3 regions of the Fervidobacterium sp. genome follow, and region 1 is predicted to be linked to each of the others. Evidence: predicted binding sites of a transcription regulator. Region 1 holds the regulator's gene; each other region holds the start of a gene.
What was found. The regulator HrcA, encoded in region 1, represses chaperone genes, less so after heat shock. The targets are predictions, from matches to a motif close to ATTAGCACTCNNANNNTNNGAGTGCTAAT.
Positions count from the first base shown of each region.

Region 2: the regulator HrcA is predicted to act here: its motif matches at 2,971-2,999, upstream of AC3M61_RS00805 (ATP-dependent Clp protease ATP-binding subunit).
Region 3: the regulator HrcA is predicted to act here: its motif matches at 1,865-1,893, upstream of groES (co-chaperone GroES).

Region 1 is NZ_DBOLZL010000014.1:286,948-293,604, reverse strand. Features, by position in the region: gene AC3M61_RS06075 (hypothetical protein) at 1-54, opposite strand, end outside; gene dnaJ (molecular chaperone DnaJ) at 51-1,190, opposite strand; gene AC3M61_RS06065 (nucleotide exchange factor GrpE) at 1,222-1,821, opposite strand; gene hrcA (heat-inducible transcriptional repressor HrcA) at 1,852-2,901, opposite strand; gene AC3M61_RS06055 (DMT family transporter) at 3,163-4,029, shown strand; gene rpsB (30S ribosomal protein S2) at 4,093-4,869, opposite strand; gene AC3M61_RS06045 (transporter substrate-binding domain-containing protein) at 5,152-6,504, shown strand; gene AC3M61_RS06040 (HD-GYP domain-containing protein) at 6,518-6,657, opposite strand, start outside.
Region 2 is NZ_DBOLZL010000006.1:35,235-41,891, reverse strand. Features, by position in the region: gene AC3M61_RS00820 (MFS transporter) at 1-181, shown strand, start outside; gene AC3M61_RS00815 (MATE family efflux transporter) at 174-1,577, opposite strand; gene AC3M61_RS00810 (MFS transporter) at 1,610-2,815, opposite strand; gene AC3M61_RS00805 (ATP-dependent Clp protease ATP-binding subunit) at 3,064-5,283, shown strand; tRNA gene AC3M61_RS00800 (tRNA-Cys) at 5,435-5,511, shown strand; tRNA gene AC3M61_RS00795 (tRNA-Ile) at 5,519-5,594, shown strand; gene rpsF (30S ribosomal protein S6) at 5,724-6,113, shown strand; gene AC3M61_RS00785 (single-stranded DNA-binding protein) at 6,113-6,523, shown strand; gene rpsR (30S ribosomal protein S18) at 6,561-6,657, shown strand, end outside.
Region 3 is NZ_DBOLZL010000014.1:36,273-42,929, reverse strand. Features, by position in the region: gene AC3M61_RS04970 (hypothetical protein) at 1-1,286, opposite strand, end outside; tRNA gene AC3M61_RS04965 (tRNA-Ala) at 1,555-1,631, shown strand; gene groES (co-chaperone GroES) at 1,927-2,196, shown strand; gene groL (chaperonin GroEL) at 2,224-3,840, shown strand; gene AC3M61_RS04950 (dihydrofolate reductase family protein) at 3,950-4,477, shown strand; gene fusA (elongation factor G) at 4,550-6,607, shown strand.

The DNA of each region.
Region 1 (6,657 bases):
GTTGAACTTTCTATTTTTCTGAAAACTCCTTAGTTTGTCCCTATCAAGTCTCAAATTTCTAAGCCCCTTTCCTTTGCTATTTCTTCGAGTAATTTTCTTTCTTTAGATGAGACTCTTTTCGGTATTAAGACTTTCACTTCTACTATGAGGTTTCCGCGTTTTCCTGTTCTTGAGTTTGGAATACCTTTTCCTTTAACGACAATACGTTCATTCGGTTGTGTGCCTGATGGTATCTCTACTGGAACACGTTCATTGTTTGGCAGATTTACATATACAGTTCCACCGAGTATGGCAGTGACGTAATCAACAGGGACAGTTATTATTATATCATCACCTTCACGTTTGTAATCACTTGTTTTTCTAACCCGAACATGGACATATAGATCACCGTAATCCCCACCGCTTGTTCCTGCGTTACCTTTCCTTGGAATTCTAATCACAGCTCCATCTTCTACACCAGCTGGTATGTTTACAACAGCGCTTGTTCTTTTCCTTACTCTTCCTGCACCTCTACAAACATGACAGGTTTCTCCCGGAACAGCACCACTACCACCGCAAACATCACAGGTGTATTGATTTATGAACACGCCAAACGGTGTTCTTCGTTCTTCACGGACCACGCCGGTTCCGTGACATTTTGAACACGTTACCCATCTACTACCGGGTTCTACTCCTTCTCCCTTACAATTGTCACAAACTTCGTATCGGTCGTACTCTACGGTGACATCTTTGCCTGTGAATACGTCGGCTTCCGAGATGGTTACCTCAAGATTTATATCCTCTCCTCTTTTTGCGTATCTTCTTCCAGTAGTTGTCCTTTGCGTTTGCGATGTGCTCGTTCTGTGACCTCCAAAGAATATGTTGAATATATCATCGTTCAGGAAATCTCTGAAGATGTCGCTTATGTCTTCAAAACCAAACCCACCGGTTCCTCTTGATGGTTCGTAAACATAACCACCTTCACCAACGTATCCAAATTTATCATACATCGCACGTTTTTGAGGGTCGCTTAAAACCTCGTATGCTTCTTGAATTTCTTTGAATTTCTGCTCTGCTTCTTTTTTCTTCTCACCAGTATGCCTATCAGGATGCCACTCTTTTACAAGCCTTTTATATGCTGCTTTTATTTCATCCTCAGAAGCATTTCTTGGCACACCGAGAATTTCATAGTAGTCTTTTCTCGCGGGCATAGCAAACCACCTCTATTTTCAATTTTAATTCTCACGTGTTTTGTTGGTCATTGACTGCGTTATCTGTGGTATTTTCTTCCTTTTTCTTTGGTTTTATAGCAACGCGCACCTTGGTTGGCTTTACAACCTGCCCATTGAATGTGTAACCATCTTCAATGACTTCAAGAATGGTGTATTCTTCAACATCATCGCGTTCTTCTTTTTCAAATGCTTCATGATTGAACGGGTCAAATTTTCCAGAGGCATCAATAACCCTTAATCCCTCGTTTTCAAGAGTCTTTAGAAGCTTTTCATAGATTTTTTCTACTCCGAGTTTGAATTTTTCTAAATCCTTGTCTGATTCGTAGTATTTGAAAGCCCTCTTAAAATCGTCCAAGATGGGTATAAGTGCTTTTACTATACGGAGTGCTGTTGATTTCGTTGCGTCTCTAATTTGCCTGTCAACGTCCAGCTTGTAATTTTCAAATGTTGCTTTGATTATACGTGCAGCATTTTGTATTTCCTTCAGCTGATTTTCTAACTCTGCTATCTTTTCTTTCAGTTGTTTGTTTTCTTCTGATAGTTCGTTTTGGTTCACTTGGCTTATTTCTTCTCCCTGATGTATTTCATTTATTTTCTTTTCTTCACACATGTTCCATACCTCCTACTTTAGTTTGAGTTTTTAAACATTTCTCGATACTATAGTGAAATACTCGCTCAGTCTGTTGAGCATAAACTCGAAGCTATCCATAATCAAATCATATCGACCGTATTTATCGAAAATAACAGCAACGCGTCCAACGGGATTATCTTCTGAGTAGAACTGTCCAAGGATTACCGAGAAATCTTCGAGGAACTTCAATCCGTGCTCTTTACCGATATATATGTCGTTATCAAGTTCAAATAGTTCTTTGTAGAACACGTCGGATGAAACATACACAAGGATATTTTGTAATTTTTTTAGATTGATTCTATCGTTTGCAAGAAGGTTTGGCAAACCTTCTGTTATGTAATCTTCGTAGCTTTCAACAGATAACCTTTCTGTGATTTCTAAAAATCCTCGATTGATTGTTCCAAAGTCACTGTCTTTTAAGTTATTCAGATTATTAAGACTATTGATTCGCACAAGGATATCTCGCAACTTGGATTTGAATTCATTCAACGTTAATCCAGTCATCGCTTTGTTAAGCATTTGTTCTATTTTTTCGATATCCTCAAGTTCGGTGTGTTGAATTGGGATGGATGAGCTAAGACCAAGAGATGTGATTATGCTTGCAATTGAGAAATTCTTACTCACAGGTGTTACAACTATGCGTCTGATTCTTAGAGTCAGTGGACTGGGTTTTTCAATAACAACCATGCCCTTTGTTGAAGAACTTAGCAACTTTGCAGCACCTGTGAGCACCTTTTCCATATCGCCGATCGGAAATCTTGCTGCAACCTCAACTTGAGAACTCTTTGACTTTATCTCTTCCCTAATTTTCTTCAGTTCGTTTACATAAAATCTTAGACCTTTGTCTGTTGGAATACGACCAGCAGAAGTGTGTGGCTGGAATATGTATCCTGTGCGCATTAAACGGTTCATGTCGTTTCTAATAGTAGCACCGGATCTCTCAATTGCAGCACTTTCCAAAACCCTTTTTGAACTTACAGGGGTCTTCGTGTTTATGTATTCTTGAACAATGCAGTAAAGAACTTTCTTTTGCCTTTCGGTGATATCGTTTCCTAACACGGTTATCACCTCTCCGTTTTTCTATTCGTTTTAATCTAATTTTTGTTATCAAAGATGTTAGCAATCTATACTTTAGTCTGCTAATATATTACCATAAGTGTAAGAGTTTGTCAATTTTTGGTGTGTTTTCACCATCTTAGATATCAAACAATAAGCAATGAAAAATATTGATGAAAATTTTCTTTTTGGTAAAATAGTAACAGAAAAATCGTGCGGAATACGAACATTTACGTAGAATTTTGCTTGCCTGAGGTGAGAAGGGTGAACTGGAAGGTGTATATCTCCGGATTTGCAGTTTCGACGATATTTGGGTTATCATTCCTTTTTACTAAAAACAGTATAGAACATATAAATGTATACACGTTCTTAGCTCTTAGGTTTGGTGTGGCAAGTGGTGTAATGCTATTGCTTTGGTTTTTTGGAGTCGTAAAACTAACAAATAAACCGTATTGGAAGTTATGGAAAGTAGCGCTGTTCCAACCGATTGCTTACTTTCTACTTGAGACTAACGGACTCAGGTTCACGACGTCTTCGGAAGCTGGGATGTTGATTGCTCTAATTCCTATTGTTATAACGATTTTGAGTCCGGCATTGTTGAAAGAAAGAATCAGATGGTATCAACTTCTCTTCGCATTTCTTAGCTTTCTGGGGGTATTTCTCATCGTTAAAGGTGGGGGATTGGAACAAGGAGCACTGCTTGGAAAGTTATTGGTGCTGGGTGCGGTTTTCTCCGCAGCACTCTACAATATTTTCTCAAGAAAATTGTCCTCAGAATTTGCTCCTGTTGAGATAACGTTTTTTATGATGCTTACAGGATTTGTCTTTTTCTTTTTCCTAAGTGTCGCAACAGGACATTTCACAATTACATTCCACCCTTCTGTTCTTGTTGGAGCGTTATATCTTGGCATACTTTCTTCGACGGTTGCGTTTTTCCTTGTGAATTTTATGCTCAGTAAAGTTTCCCCGACGGTTTCTTCTCTTTTCTCAAACCTAACGACGGTAATATCTGTAATAGCTGGCAGTTTCATACGGCATGAAAGGATTGTTGCAATACAAATATTAGGAATGATTTTGATACTCGTATCACTAATTCTTAATTCTTATCTGAAAAGCAAAGAAGTTCAATAATTTAGATAATACAAAAAAGCCCTCGGCTTTTCCGAGGGCTTTGTTAATTATTAACTTAACATTTTATATTTCCTCTTCGTCGAGGTTTTCTGGTATGCTGATTTCGATTTCCTCTGTTTCTGTTGCTGTTGTTGGAGCTTCTTCTGTTGAGTATGGTACTCCTTCGCGGCCTTCGAGGTATGCATCTGCTATCTTACCAGCGATGAGAGCTATTGCCCTTATTGCGTCATCGTTCGATGGTATTACGTAGTCAATTGGGTCTGGGTCACAGTTTGTATCAACCATTGCAACTATTGGTATCTTGAGATGATTTGCTTCTTCAACGGCTATCTTTTCTTTCCTCGGGTCGACTATGAAAATAACATCGGGTAAGCTCTTCATGTTTTTGACACCGCCGAGGTTCTTTCTTAGTTTTTCAAGTTTCTTTCTGAGTTTGCTTTGTTCTTTCTTTGGGAGCTTGTCGAGTTCACCATTTGCTTCCATTTCCTCAAGTTCGATGAGCTTTTGAATCCTTGTCTGAATCGTGGAGAAGTTTGTCAAAAGTCCACCGAGCCATCTGTTGTTAACGTAGAATCCGCCACATCTTTCAGCTTCGTTCTTAATGACCTGTTGTGCCTGTTTCTTTGTTCCAACAAAAAGGATAGTTCCACCTTTGCTTGCAACGTCTCTGACGAAATCGTAAGCTTCATCGAGTAGTTTGACGGTCTTTTGCAAATCGATAATGTAGATACCTTTTCTTGCACCGTAAATATACGGCTTCATCTTTGGGTTCCATCTTTGCGTTCTGTGTCCAAAGTGGACACCCGCTTCCAAAAGTTGTTTCATCGTTACTACTGGCATACCGACACCTCCATGATTTGGTTTTATCCTCCGCCCCCTTGACCCACCGACCTTGCAAAGTTGTGCAAGGCACCGAGGTGGGAAACGGGTTGGCGTGTGGATTGGGATATATTGTTTAACGCATTCGAATTTTATCATATATTTTTTGTTCGTCAAGTATTTGCTATTACGGACCGAAAAACCGTGATTAAAGGGTAATTAGGTATTTTTTCTGAGAGTAAAATGTGATAAAATAAAAAATAGGATTCTCTACTCGATGTTCGGGGGAGGGCAAAGTAGGAAATGAAGAGAAAAGCAACGATGGAAGTTAAAAAGCTGAAGGTGTTTATCTTTTTCTTTTATTTGTTTTTGGCTTCTACACTTTTGTTTTCGACGATGAAGATAGGTTACTACGATAACTACCCGCTAACTTACGACGAGAATGGTAAGCCTATGGGTTTGTTCATAGACGTGCTCAAAAAGGCAGGAGTGTTAGGAAGTTACAGTGTAGAATTCATTTTTGGTGAATTTGCTGATCTCATGCAACAATTGAATAAAGGTTATATTGACATGGTCGTTTGTGTTGCGCATACGCCAGAACGTGAGAAATTATATTCGTTTAACGCAGAACCTGTAATTATGAACTGGGGTGTGCTTGTTAGTTTTAAAACGCTCGAAGATATAAGGGAGATAGATGGGAAAAATGTTGCTGTTAACCGTGGGGATATATACTATCAAAAGTTTTTGGAGATTGCTCAATCGTTTGATATAAAACCAAACTATGTGGGATACGACACATACGAGAATGTGATAAGAGCTGTTAACAATGGACAAGCGATAGCAGGTGTTGTTAGTAGGTTAGCTTATCTTGTCAACAGCACCGAGTATCCGAAAGTTAGGGCAACGTCCTTTATTTTTAGTCCTGTTCAGCTCAAGTTTGCAATTCGCAAAGGTTCTGAAATTGCTAACAAAGATATTTTAGAAAAGATTGATAAGACGGTTGCTTTTATGAAAGCTTCTGGCGAGTTGGATAAGATTTTCAATTCATATTTTGGAATTTCAAGAAGGGCTGGAAGACAAGGTTTTCAGATGTATTTGATAGTAATATTTATAGGAATTTACGTACTTACCATTGTTGGCTTTATGCATGTAATAAAACTTCAAAAAACTCGCTACGAAGCAGCTTTAGAGGTAAATAAACAAGCTATATTGAAAGAAAGCATTCTCGACGAGAGCAGAGGGATTTACAGTTACAGTATCGGAGTAGAAATGTTGAAAAAGTACATGGAACTTTCGAAGCGTGAGAATCAGTCGCTCGGAGTTGTTGTTTTGGAGTTTGGTGGAAAGAATTGTGAAGAGAGTATTGGAAAGGTTGAAAGCATACTTAGGCAGAATATAAAAGAAGGCGATATTATAATTCACATATCACAAAATACATATGCACTGGTCCTTTACAGATATGGTGTTTTCTTTGCGGAGCATTTTAGAAAGAGGCTAACAGATTCTTTGAAGAAAAGCAATGTAGATTGTGATATTAGCATCGGTTTTGCAAAGTTTCTTCCTGAAAAAAACATATCAGCGGAAGCCCTCGTATATGAGGCAACCGCTGAAATGGAAAGAGATAAAGAATTCAAGAAAAAGATGAATATAGAGTGAGAGAATAATTCAATCATCTTAATTTTTCCCAAACTTTACGTATTTCATCACCGTTTTCTTTAAATACTTCCAATACCTTTGGTGAAAAATGAGATGGAAGTGTTCGACCATCACCTTTGAAGATGATTTCCAGTGCCTCTTCGTGGGTCATAC
Region 2 (6,657 bases), on a different contig from region 1:
GCATGAAATGGTTATTGGACTTTTGTTCGGTGTAGGTCCGCTTGTTGGAGGAGTATTGTTTGACAAGTTTGGAGGAAACTTAGGTTTGTTAGTTTACGCATTTTCAATAAGTGTTGTTATATACCTTATTCAACTACTTTTTAATTTTTCAAGAAAACAAAAAAACCAAGCTACTAAATAACCCTCTTTTTATACCAGTCGGATTTTAAAAATGCGATGAACATAACCAAAACTTCAACAAATTCCGTTACAGGAAATGTCATCCACAGTCCGACAGCTCCTAAATGCAGCACAAAGGTGGAAATCAAAACAAACGGAACCATAACTCCCCATCGACTTAAAATGCCCGCTATCATTGGGATTGATGTCTTTCCTGAACCGAAGAACGCACTGGAGAGCCCCGCACTGAAAGATATCATAAATAATGCAAAGACAACATATGGGATACTTTTAGCACCAATTTCTACTACGTTTTTGTTTGATGTGAAAAGAACAAAAACGGATTCCCGGAATAATAGTAAGGGCACAAGTAAAATAGAAACAATGATGGCACTGTATAGAGTTGCTAGAATTGTTGCCTTCTTGGCACCTTTTTCATTGTCCTTCCCCAGTTGGAAACCTACCAGGGTGCTTGCACCCATCGACAAACCAAATATTGGTATAACGGCGAACCCAAACATGCGCTCGATAATGCCAAAGACAGTTACATACTCTGAACCAAAGAGTGAGGAGATTTTGATTAAAACGGTATAAGAAAGGTTTCGAAGTAGCATTTCAACACCGGACGGCAAACCTATAGTGATAAGCTTTGTATCTATTTTCCTATCTAATAATAAGAGCCCTTTTAATGAAATCTTTACCCCCTCTATCCCTCGGAAAAGCAGGTACAATCCCCAAACAAGAGGAATAAACGTAGAAATCACTGTTGCCCACGCAGCACCAGAGACACCAAGACCAAGTCCTCGGATGTTGAGTAATGGGAGTTTGTCGAAAATAAATATAGGGTCCAATATTATATTGACAGTAGTTCCCGTTGCCATGGTAAGTGTTGCAAGCGATGGGCGACCTATATTTCTTAGTGCTGTGAATGTGGAGTAAGTCATAAAAAATACAGGCATGAAAAAGATGCGTATGTATCCATAGTGAATTGCCGAGTTAACGACTTCGGCGTCCGAAGAGAAGAAACTAACAATAGGTTTGAAAAACAACAACAATAAACCTGAAGCGATGAGTGCGACTATAGCCTTAAAGATAAGTGTTTGCTCTATTATTCGTGATGTAAGTTTTAAATCTCTTTTGCCATACGCTTGTGAAATTAATGAAACAGAAGAAGTGCCTATGATTTCATTAAGTATTTCAACTAACCAAAATATTGTGGAGAATATGACGACTCCTGCAATGGCCTTGTAGGAAATCTTTCCAATCCAGAACATATCCACGATATCGTACAAAGATTGTATGGCAAAACCAAGCATTGTGGGAAACGATAATCTAAATAATTCTTTGGTAAGAAGCTTGGTGCTTTCATTTTCAACGGTAAGTTTTTTGGCAGTTGAACTTTCGTCAAATATCTTCACTTAATCCCCCCAATTTATGTAAACGGTAATTCTTAGTCGGAAATATGTTTGTACATTCTTATCATAACATAGGCATTTAGGAAGTAGAAAATCGAACTCACAACGAAAATTAAAGTGTATCCGTTATTGTATTTGGTAAAGAGCGAAAATAAATCTGCTGATAGAGCACGTGCGACGTTGTTTATAAACGAATTCATACCATTAATTGAAGAAAGAAGACTTGGTGGAATGTTAGAAAAGACCAAAGCAGTTAAAAGAGGACCGACCATATTCATTACCGCAAACCGAAGTACATACACAAATGTAAAGGTTATCGGTTCCCTTATAAAGCTGAGCAATACGATTAGTATCGGTACAAACACATATGAAAAGATCAAAACGTTCATATCCCCGAACTTTTTCCCCAACTTGTAAGAAAACACAGCACCAATACTCGTAGCCAGCTGAGCCAATGCTAAAATGAGTCCTATCAACGATGCTTTCATATGGAAGATATCGTAGAATATCACATTACCAAAGGTTACAAACAACCCTGCACCAAATCCAACACTCATAGTGGACAGGAAATAGTAAAGTATCACTTTCATAGTGCGCTTGTCTAAGTTCTTAAGGATGCTGAAAAATCTTAGTGCATTGGTGTCTCCACTGTTTTTACTTTCGTATTTTGATTCGTATAATTTCAGCTTCCAGATGGGAACAAGTGCAACGATTCTCGATAAACTCGCTACAATTAACACATTCCTAATTGGGAAGATGTCACCCAACATGCCACCAAATACGTTTCCCAAAACTCCAGTGAACATACCTATTCCAAAGTTAATACCAAGAACCTTACTACGGCTTTCTCTTGCAGTTTTAAGTATCAAAAGCGTGGAAAGAACAATGGATGTTGCTGTTGAAAGACCACCGAAAAGAAAAGAAGAAATGCCAAGATGAAGAAGTGAGGGCGAAATAACCCTGTATGTTCCGAAGAATATACTCAAAAGATGAGTGGTAACCATTAATTGTTTTTTGTTAATCTTATCTGCAATTATACCAAACACAAGTCCAAGTAACGCACTACCCCAGAGGAAGAATGAGGTGATACGACCAACTTGCGTAGTTGGTAAGCCTGAAGTGCGGAGCATCAGATTGAAGATTGTTCCGTATATGCCTTGTGCAAGCCCATCTATGAATGTAAAAAGAGCGATTAAGCGAGCCGCAGAACTGACAGAAGATGAACTAGGACGATAAGACATGGTTTTGTGTAAAACCCCCCGGATTAGGCTAAAAATAAGTTAGCATATCGAACAATCACCAATTCAATTCTAACATTACAATTTTCAAAATCAAGTCACAAAACCTTCTGTTTTTGAATTTCTCTTTTGTATCAAAAATTTTTTGACTTTTTTTGATTAGCACTCTTGACATATGAGTGCTAATATGGTATACTATCATCGGAAATGCAAATTAAACAAAATAGAAAGGAAAGAAAGGAGTGGTTGATATGACATTCAACCTTGAGGAATTCACAGAAAACGCTCAGGAAATATTACAGTCTGTAACGGATGTGTTAAATCGTTACAGGCAGAACCAGATGGCGCCTGAGCACATACTTTTGACTATGTTGGAAAACTCGAAAAACGCTGCTTACGATATTCTGACCCATCTCAACGTAGATATCGATGGGTTGAGAAGGGATGTAGAACGTACTATCACATCAAAAGGAGGTTATTACTACTCTTCTGGTGGCACAGGACAAATCTACGTTACACCAGATACTACAAAGGTCATTAACGAGGCGAAGCGTGAAGCCAGACGCATGGGTGACGAAAAGGTCGGAACAGACCACCTGCTCCTTGCTATGGCAATAGTACCAGAAACAACTGTCTACAGGTTGCTGGCAAGATATGGAGTCACACAAGACAGACTCTATACAGCTATCAAAGAACTTAGAATGAAGAGAACATACTCGGAAGAGGAAAACATCGATGTTCTTGCCAAGTTTACTGAGAACTTAACTGAAATGGCAAAGAACGGGCAGTTGATGCCTGTCATAGGTAGAGATAACGAAGTTAACAGGATGATAGAAATTCTTGGTAGAAAGATTAAAAACAACCCGGTTCTCATAGGAGACCCAGGTGTTGGTAAGACAGCAATTGTTGAGGGACTTGCCCAAAGAATAGTCTCTGGAAACGTGCCAGATTTCTTGAAGAACAAGACCATCCTTAAGCTTGACCTTGCAAGATTGGTTGCGGGAACGAAGTTCAGGGGAGAATTCGAAGAAAGGCTAAAGAAACTTATTGATGTGCTCAAGAAGAGGACCGATGTTATTCTCTTCATCGATGAGCTTCACACGGTCGTTGGAGCTGGAGCTGCAGAAGGTGCACTGGACGCGGGTAACATTTTGAAACCAGAATTGGCAAGGGGCACACTTAGAGTGATTGGTGCTACTACAGTTGAGGAATACAGAAAACACATAGAAAAAGACAAAGCCCTTGCAAGAAGGTTCCAGGTCATATTCGTCTCAGAACCATCGGTCGAAGAAACGATTGAGATTTTGAAAGGTCTCAGACCGAAATTCGAAGAGTTCCACGGAGTTAAGATTAGCGATAAAGCTATCGAAGCGGCTGCTAAGCTATCTTCAAAATACATTACAGACAGATTCATGCCAGACAAAGCTGTAGACCTTGTAGATGAGGCTGCGGCTCGCGCAAAAATAGATGGCAAGCATGAGGTAACGGATGAAGATATCGCAAAGGTCGTTGAACGCTGGACTGGTATACCCGTTGGCAAGATTATGGGCGACGAAAAGGAAAAAATCAAGAACCTTGAAAAGCTCATACATGAAAAGTTCGTAGACCAGGAAGAAGCAGTGAAAGTTGTAGCAAACGCTATAAAGATGTCACGTGCAGGTATCAGAAATCCGAAACGACCACTAGGTGTCTTCTTGTTCCTTGGACCAACTGGTGTTGGTAAAACAGAACTTGCAAAAAGGTTAGCTGACGTGCTCTTTGGTAGTGAAAAGGCACTAATCAGAATCGATATGAGTGAATACATGGAAAAGCATTCAGTTGCTAGGTTAATTGGTGCGCCTCCGGGATATGTTGGCTACGAAGAAGGTGGACAACTCACAGAACAGGTGAGAAGAAGACCATACAGTGTCGTGCTCTTTGACGAAATCGAAAAGGCGCATCCAGAAGTCTTCAACGTGCTACTACAACTCTTCGATGATGGAAGACTTACCGATGGTAAGGGTACAACGGTTGATTTCAGAAATACGATAATCATAATGACTAGCAACATAGGTTCAGACATAATAATCCAAGACATCGAGGATGGTTTGGAAAGTGCTATACCCAAGCATATTGAAGAGGAAATGCGCAGGTATTTCAGACCAGAGTTAATTAACAGAATCGATGCAGCTGTTGTTTTCAAGCCACTCAAGAAAGAACACATTAAGCAGATAATCGATATCTATCTCAAAGAGCTCAACGAAAGACTTACCGATAGGAACATCGTTGTGGAATTAGATGAATCGATGAAGGAGTACTTGGCTACGGAAGGTTACGTACCAACGATGGGTGCAAGACCTCTTAGAAGGTTGTTCGAAAACACAGTAGAGTTCAAACTCGCTGAACTGATAATCGACGAACAAGTCAAAGAAGGTCAAAGAGTGAGATTCTACTGGAAGGATGAAGGACTTTACTGGGAGATACAAGGATAACAAATAGAGTAGGCATTACGGGACCCTCCTCATGATGGAAATTTTGAGGAGGGTTCTTTTTTTGTATTTTTTAACATATAAGAAGCTTTTTGAAATGTACCAACCCTGTTGACAGGTGAGAGGTTATGTGATAGAATGTAACACGCAACGGGGCGACGTAGCCAAGGGGTCTAAGGCGGAGGTCTGCAAAATCTCTATTCGAGGGTTCAAATCCCTCCGTCGCCTCCAGGTTTGTGGGCTCGTAGCTCAGTTGGCAGAGCATCCGGCTCATAACCGGACGGTCGGGGGTTCGATCCCCTCCGAGCCCACCAGAAAACAAAGATGCAGCGGGCATTCGCCCGTCTTTGTTTTATGTTTTAGGCGAAATAATTCTTAATCCAAAAATCCCGCTCTGCCCTAAAGAGGGTAGGGCCGCATAAGACCGAGGGAGGAGGTGCTTTATGAGGATTTACGAAACGATGTTCATCATCAAACCAGATGTGCCAGAGGAAGAAAGAAACAACTTGGTTGAAGGTGTGAAAAAGTTCTTGGAAGAAAGACTTGGAGCGCAAGTTGAAAACGTTGACAGATGGGGTATTAGAAAACTTGCTTACAAGATTGGAAAGTACTTCGAAGGAGACTACACTGTTCTTTACTTCAGGTCAAACGGTCAGGGACTTGAACAACTTGAGAACTATTTCAAAGTGCACCCAGATTTCATGAGATGGCAAACGTTCAGAAGAGAGGACCTTGAGAAGAAGGAAAGAAAAGCAGCAAGAGCTAAGAAAGAAGCAGAAAGTTCTAATCAAGAAGTCCAGCAGGAGGGTGCTTCTGAAGAGAAGGTGGAATAATGTCGTATAACAAAGTTGTTCTTGTTGGTAGATTAACCCGAGACCCTGAGACAAGGCAAACAATCGACGGAAACCTGGTAACCACGTTTACAATTGCGGTAAACCGAGGAACAAATGGAGATGAAGCTGATTTTATAAGGATTGTAGCATTCAGGAAGTTGGCAGAATTGGCACACAACTATCTCCAAAAAGGTAGAATGGTTTTAGTTGACGGCAAGTTGAGAATTAATAAATGGAAAACAAACGATGGGCAAACCAGGTCAACCGTTGAAATATGGGCAGACAATATCGTATTTGTTGACTCAAGGAAGAGTGACAAAGAAGTCCCAGAAGAAATACCATACGAAGAAGTTTTTGGTGAAGATATTGAAGAAGAAGACATCCCAAACGACGATGAACCACCATTTTGATGAGCAATGAATTAAACGTCAGTAGGAGGGAAGTAGGATGCCAAGAGCAAGGCAAAGAAGAAGAAAAATTAAGGCATGTAAACTGTGCGAAATGAAAGTTGAATACGTTGACTATAAAGATACAAAATTGCTCA
Region 3 (6,657 bases), 250 kb from region 1:
CTTGCGATCGTTTCAGCTATACCACTTCTATTATCGTCCGATTCCGCGTAAATTGTAATGATATGTGACCCTTCTTCTACATCCCATATTGTAGTTCGTTTAGCTTCTTGTCCATCCGATGCAATACTAGTATCAATAGTCTTTCCATCGACAAAAAATACAATCTTTGAATACTTGACGTTCGTTTCCTGTGATACAAGTGCTATAACAGCACTTCCGCCAGCAGTCAAATTAGCCGGACTAACTTCAACATCAAAGCTAAGCGCAGCAGAACCAACGTATATTCTCTTTGAATAGTAAGCTGGATTACCTTCTTTGTCTTTCACATTTATATTTAGCGTATGAGTTCCACGCTCTCTTTTTCCTATTCTCACGGCTTTTTCAAATGTCTTGCCGCTTATTGAACCTTCCTCAATTATTTCACCGTTGAACTCTATCTGGTAGCTACTCAACTCTTGGTCGTCGAAGAATTTCACTTCGAAGCTGATGTCAGAAGTTTCAGGATAGAACGTTTTTGTAAAGACATTGATAACAGGTTTTACTCTATCAACTTGGTTAACTTCGAAAGTTACTTTAGTGGCATCCTCCATGTTGTATGCTGTGGTCTTTAAGAAAAGTTCCACCTTTCCAGAGGAATTGATAGGTGAAAGTTTTTGGTAAACATAACCTGCTTTTCCAACTATTGTTTCTTTTATCCAACTACTATCAGTTGTTTTTCCATCCAAGGTATAAGTCACTACCGGATTCTGACTCTTGACTTTCATCTGCAACATCACTTCATCACCAACGTATGGTCGTTCCGGCAAAATCCGAACTTCTTCGATGATTGGCGGAATCACATCGTAGACAGTTATCGTTCCGTTTGCTGTATACCATTTATTTTCAGTAATCGAATATCCTTCAACAACCAAAGAATAAATACCAGGTTTTTTGAAAACCCAAGGAATTTCATACGGGTATTTTTGAACGCCAATCGCCTCTTCATAGACTTGACTATCGGCATTTTTTAACTTGATGCGGATATTTTTCAATCCAGGTTCCAGTGGCTGTACCGAGATAGTAATGTTCGTATTTACTACCGTTGTTTCAGGGTATACTATACTGAACTTTGGAACATCGGATGTTGATTGGTTTGAGGTGCAGGAAGATAGGAGTATAATAAGAAACACAACAAGTAGGAACATTGAATAAAAGCCTTGAGTTCTTAATTGCCAGAAATAATTGGATGTCTTCTTCACAAACAAACCCAGCCATCTTTTAATATCAAGATATTCAAGATATTTCATCGTGCACACCTCCGCACTATGCTTTTTATTTTTTCTTCAGCACAGTAAACTTCTCCATCTTCTTATTCTATCTGAGGCGTGCTTCTTCCTAATTTTTGACAACTCTTCGTTGCAGACTCTTATATACATTTAGACTTCCGATTATGGAATTTCGTTTAACATTTTATGAAAAACTCCTGTGGAAAAACCTTCTTGATTTTTTTCCGGCAGGATGGTATAATTCTGATGCACGATGTGGACTTAGAAGTAATGTAGTATGGTAACTTGTGGGGCCGTAGCTCAGCTTGGGAGAGCGCTACCATGGCACGGTAGAGGTCGTGGGTTCAAGTCCCATCGGCTCCACCAAAACTAATCTACTTGAGCCCTGGGAATAAACCAGGGCTTTTATTTTTGCCGATGTATCCTTTTATTCCCTTTAATTTTTTCATCAAACATTAAGTGTTACCTTATTTACTGTAAGTTCTGCAAAATGATGAGAAAAAATAAGAAAGCTACACTTTTTCGTCTCTAAATCTATGTAAACGCTATTAACTTCGGATTATGGCTATTCACATATTTCATTTTTCTGTTATACTAAAATTAGCACACTGGATATAAGAGTGATAATCCAACAAAAAACGTGACAGGAGGGGGTTAGAGTATGAAGGTAAAACCACTTGGTGAAAGGCTTTTGATAAAGCCCATCATTGAAGAAAAAAAGACAGCAGGTGGAATAGTTCTTCCAGATGCTGCCAAAGAAAAACCGATGAAAGCTGAGATAGTTGAAGTTGGAAAGCTTCCAGAAGATTGCACACTCAAAGTTGGTGACAAGGTAATTTACAACAAGTATTCAGGGACAGAGATTAAAATCGACGAAGAAGATTACATCATTATCGATTTAAACGATATCCTTGCAAAAATAGAAGAATAAAATAAAGGATAAGAGGAGGTGTGAGATATGGCAAAGTTGTTGAAATACAGTGAAGAAGCAAGAAGGGCACTCGAAGCTGGTGTTGACGCGGTTGCAAATGCGGTGAAGATTACACTTGGTCCGAAAGGTAGGAACGTCGTTATTGAAAAATCTTGGGGAAGCCCAACAATTACGAATGACGGAGTTTCTATTGCAAAGGAAATAGAGCTTGAAGACAAATTTGCAAATCTTGGAGCTCAGCTTGTTAAAGAAGTTGCAAGCAAGACAAACGATGTTGCTGGTGATGGTACAACCACAGCTACTGTTCTTGCTCAGGCAATGATAAAAGAAGGTCTCAAGATGGTTGCAGCGGGTGCAAACCCAATCCTTGTAAAACGCGGAATTGACAAGGCTGTGGCAAAAGTTGTAGACGAAATCAAAAAGATTTCCAAGAAACTTTCTAGCACAGAAGACATTGCACATGTTGCTGCTATCAGTGCAAATAGCGAAGAAATAGGTAAACTCATCGCAGAAGCGATGGAAAAAGTCGGAGAAGACGGTGTCATCACAGTTGAAGACAGCAAGACAATTGACACATACGTTGAATTCACAGAAGGTATGCAGTTCGACAGGGGCTACATCTCACCATACTTTGTAACAGACCCGGAAAAGATGGAAGTTGTTTACAATGAACCATTCATACTTATCACAGATAGAAAACTTTCAAATGTAAAACCACTTATCCCAATTCTTGAAAAAGTTGCTCAAACAGGTAAACCACTCGTAATCATTGCAGAAGATGTTGAGGGTGAAGTGCTTACAACGTTAGTTCTCAACAAACTCAAAGGAACACTCAACACAGTTGCAGTTAAGGCTCCTGGTTTCGGTGACAGAAGGAAAGCAATGCTCCAAGACATCGCTATCTTGACAGGTGGTATCGTTGCAAGCGAAGAAGTTGGAATCAACCTCGAAGACCTCACACTCCAAGACCTTGGAAGAGCTGACGTTGTAAGAGTGAAGAAAGATGAAACGATAATCGTTGGTGGAAAGGGCAAACCAGAAGAAATCAAAAAGAGAATTGCTCAGATTAAAGCGCAAATTGAGCAGACAACAAGCGAATACGAAAAAGAAACACTACAGGAAAGAATGGCAAAACTTGCTGGTGGCGTAGCAGTTATCAAAGTCGGTGCCGCAACAGAAACCGAACTCAAAGAAAAGAAACATAGAATTGAAGACGCACTTAGCGCAACAAGGGCAGCTGTTGAAGAAGGTATCGTTCCTGGCGGTGGAATTACGCTCTTGAGAGCAAGAAAGGCAATCGAACCACTCTTCAACGAACTGACTGGCGATGAAAAACTTGGTGCACAGATTGTCTACAACGCACTCGAAGCACCAATTAAACAGATAGCTCTCAACGCTGGTTACGATGGTGCAATCATTGTCCACAACGTCCTTAGCAAAGATGATGTAGCATACGGTTTCGATGCTCTCAAAGGTGAATACTGCAACATGTATGAACGCGGTATAATCGACCCAGCAAAGGTTACAAGAAGCGCACTCCAGAACGCAGCTTCCATTGCAGGAATGCTCTTGACGACGGAAGTACTCGTAGTCGAAAAACCAGAAGAAAAGAAAGCTTCAGTTCCAGAAATGCCAGAATATTAATCTGTTCGCTAAGCAAACCAAATCAAGGCGGTACCCAAAGAGGGTACCGCTTTTTTTGTTCACATTCTTGTGTTAAAATTTAGCTTGGAAAAATAAGAAGGGAACGGTGATGGATACGAAAATCAGGTTGCTGGCAGTAACAGATATACGTGGCACAATCGCTATTGCTGAGGATGACAGAATCGAATGGGGTAGTCCAGAAGATAAAAGACTTTTCAAAGAGCTAACAACCCAATCTGGTGTTGTTGTAATGGGAAGAAAAACATACGAGGCAATCGGCAGAAGGTTGCCTGATAGGTATAATATTGTTTTGAGCTCAAAAGGATATTTTAGATGCGAAGCACCTGATTTGGTACTAAATGGGAGTGTAAACGATGTGGTGAAAATACTCTTCGAAAGAGGTTTCAGAGACATATGCGTTATCGGTGGGCAAGCGGTTTTCTCACAATTTTTGAAATCTGGAATGGTGACGGACTTACATCTGACAATAGAACCCATAATCCTGCCTGATGGATTGAACCTTTTTTCGAATATAGATAAGCAGTTCTCGTTACGCCTTGAAAAAACGCATATTTTGAATTCTAAGGGAAGTATCTACATCCATTATCGGATTGAAGAAGTTGGAAGCAAAATATAGGGTTTGAAAATTCGAAATATTCTGGTAAAATATACCACAGTGACATTTTTTATCATATACGGAGGTGGGGACATGGTTGCGAAGGACAAACGTACGGTGGCTTTGGTAGGCCACAACGGTTCTGGAAAATCCGCTTTGATGATAACAGCTCTTAACCTTGGTGGTATGAACGTAACAAAGAAAGAGGTTGATTTTGATCCAATAGAAGCGCAGAGAGGTGCAAGTATAAATTCACACGTTGGAACGTTCAAGTTCGAAGGCAAACAGATTACATTGATTGACACACCAGGTTTCAGTGATTTTATAGGTGAAGTCATTAGTGCTATTTTTGTTTCCGAAAACGTTGTAAGTGTTGTTAACGCTGTTGCAGGTGTGGAAATCCAAACAGAGAGAACATGGGCAATTGCAACAGAAATGGAAAAACCAATTATGGTTTTCATCAACCAGATGGACAAAGAAAGGGCAAGTTTTGATAATTCGCTTGCCTCTCTTAAAGAACGCTTTGAGGCGAAGATTGTACCAATAATTTACCCGATTGGTGCGGAAGCGAATTTCAAAGGTGTAGTTGACCTTGTGTCTGGAAAAGCATACGTTTACGAAAATGGCAAAGCGAAGGAAACAGACATTCCGGAGGAAGTTAAGGATAAAGTGGAAGAAATAAAGATGTCCATAATGGAGGACATCGTTTCTCTTGACGATGCTCTTATGGAAAAATACTTTGCAGAGGAACCTATCACACCTGAAGAACTCTGGGCAGCTCTCAGAAAGGGATTCATTGAAAGACAGATAGTCCCAGTCTTGGCAGGTTCCACTGAAAAGAATATAGGTGTTGATATATTGCTTAGAACAATAAACAACATTGGAGCATCCCCACTCGATGCAAAACCTTACAAAGCAAGACTTGAAAGTGGAGATGAAGTGGAAGTTTTGGCTTCTGAAACGGACCCATTTGTTGGATACACATTCAAGGCTGTTGTCGACCCATTCGTTGGAAAATTGAGCTATATCAAAGTAATCTCTGGGGTTCTCAAACCTGGAGACACATTTGTCAACGTGACCAGAGGTTCTCAAGAAAAAGTTGGTCACCTTTACTTTGCAAAAGGTAAGGAAACTTACGAGGTTGAAGAAGTATCCTGTGGTGATGTTGTAGTTCTACCAAAACTCAAGGAAAGCGCTGTCAGAGATACTTTGACACACAAAGACAGAAAACTCACAATAGTTCCACCGGTGTATCCAGAACCGATGATTTCAAAGAGCGTCAATCCGAAATCGAAATCAGATATCGACAAAATTAGCAACGGTTTGAGCAGATTGGCGGATTCGGATCCAACGTTTGCATGGGAGTTTGACCCAGAAACGTCCGAAACCGTTATCTCTGGTATCGGTGGTATGCATCTTGATGTTATGGTCGAAAGGCTCAAGAACATATTTGGTGTTGATGTTGAAGTTGGAAAACCAAAGATTGCTTACAGAGAAACAGTAACAACAAAGGCAATTTCTGAGCACAAACACAAAAAGCAGACAGGTGGACACGGTCAATACGGTCACGTCAAGATTGAAATAGAACCACTCGAAAGAGGTGCAGGGTTCGAATTTGTCGACAAAATCGTTGGTGGAGTCATTCCAAGAAACTTCATACCATCTGTTGAAAAAGGTATTCGCGAAGCTATGAAAAAAGGAGTTCTTGCAGCGTATCCTGTTGTTGATGTTAGGGTAACGCTCTTTGATGGTTCATACCACGAAGTAGACTCTTCAGATATATCGTTCCAGATTGCGGCAATTCAAGCGTTCAAGAAAGGTATGCAACAGGCAAGACCTGTGCTCCTGGAACCTGTAATGTATGTCGAAGTCTTCACACCAGATGAAAACGCAGGAGATGTCATGGGTGATATTAGCTCCAGAAGAGGAAGACCAATGGGTATGGAACCTGCTGGTAAAGGTATGACCGTTGTTAAAGCAGAAGTTCCTTTGGCAGAAATGCTCGACTTCCAGAGCAGATTGTCATCCATCACAAGTGGTAGAGGTTACTTCACCATGAGGTTTGCAAAATACGACATCGTCCCACCAAACATCCAGGAAAAGATAATAGCAGAGCGCAAGAAGTATCTTGAACAGCAAGCGGAAGAGTAATAACTTACCCTCGCAAAAAGACACAAAAGGGTCGGCTAACACGCCGACCC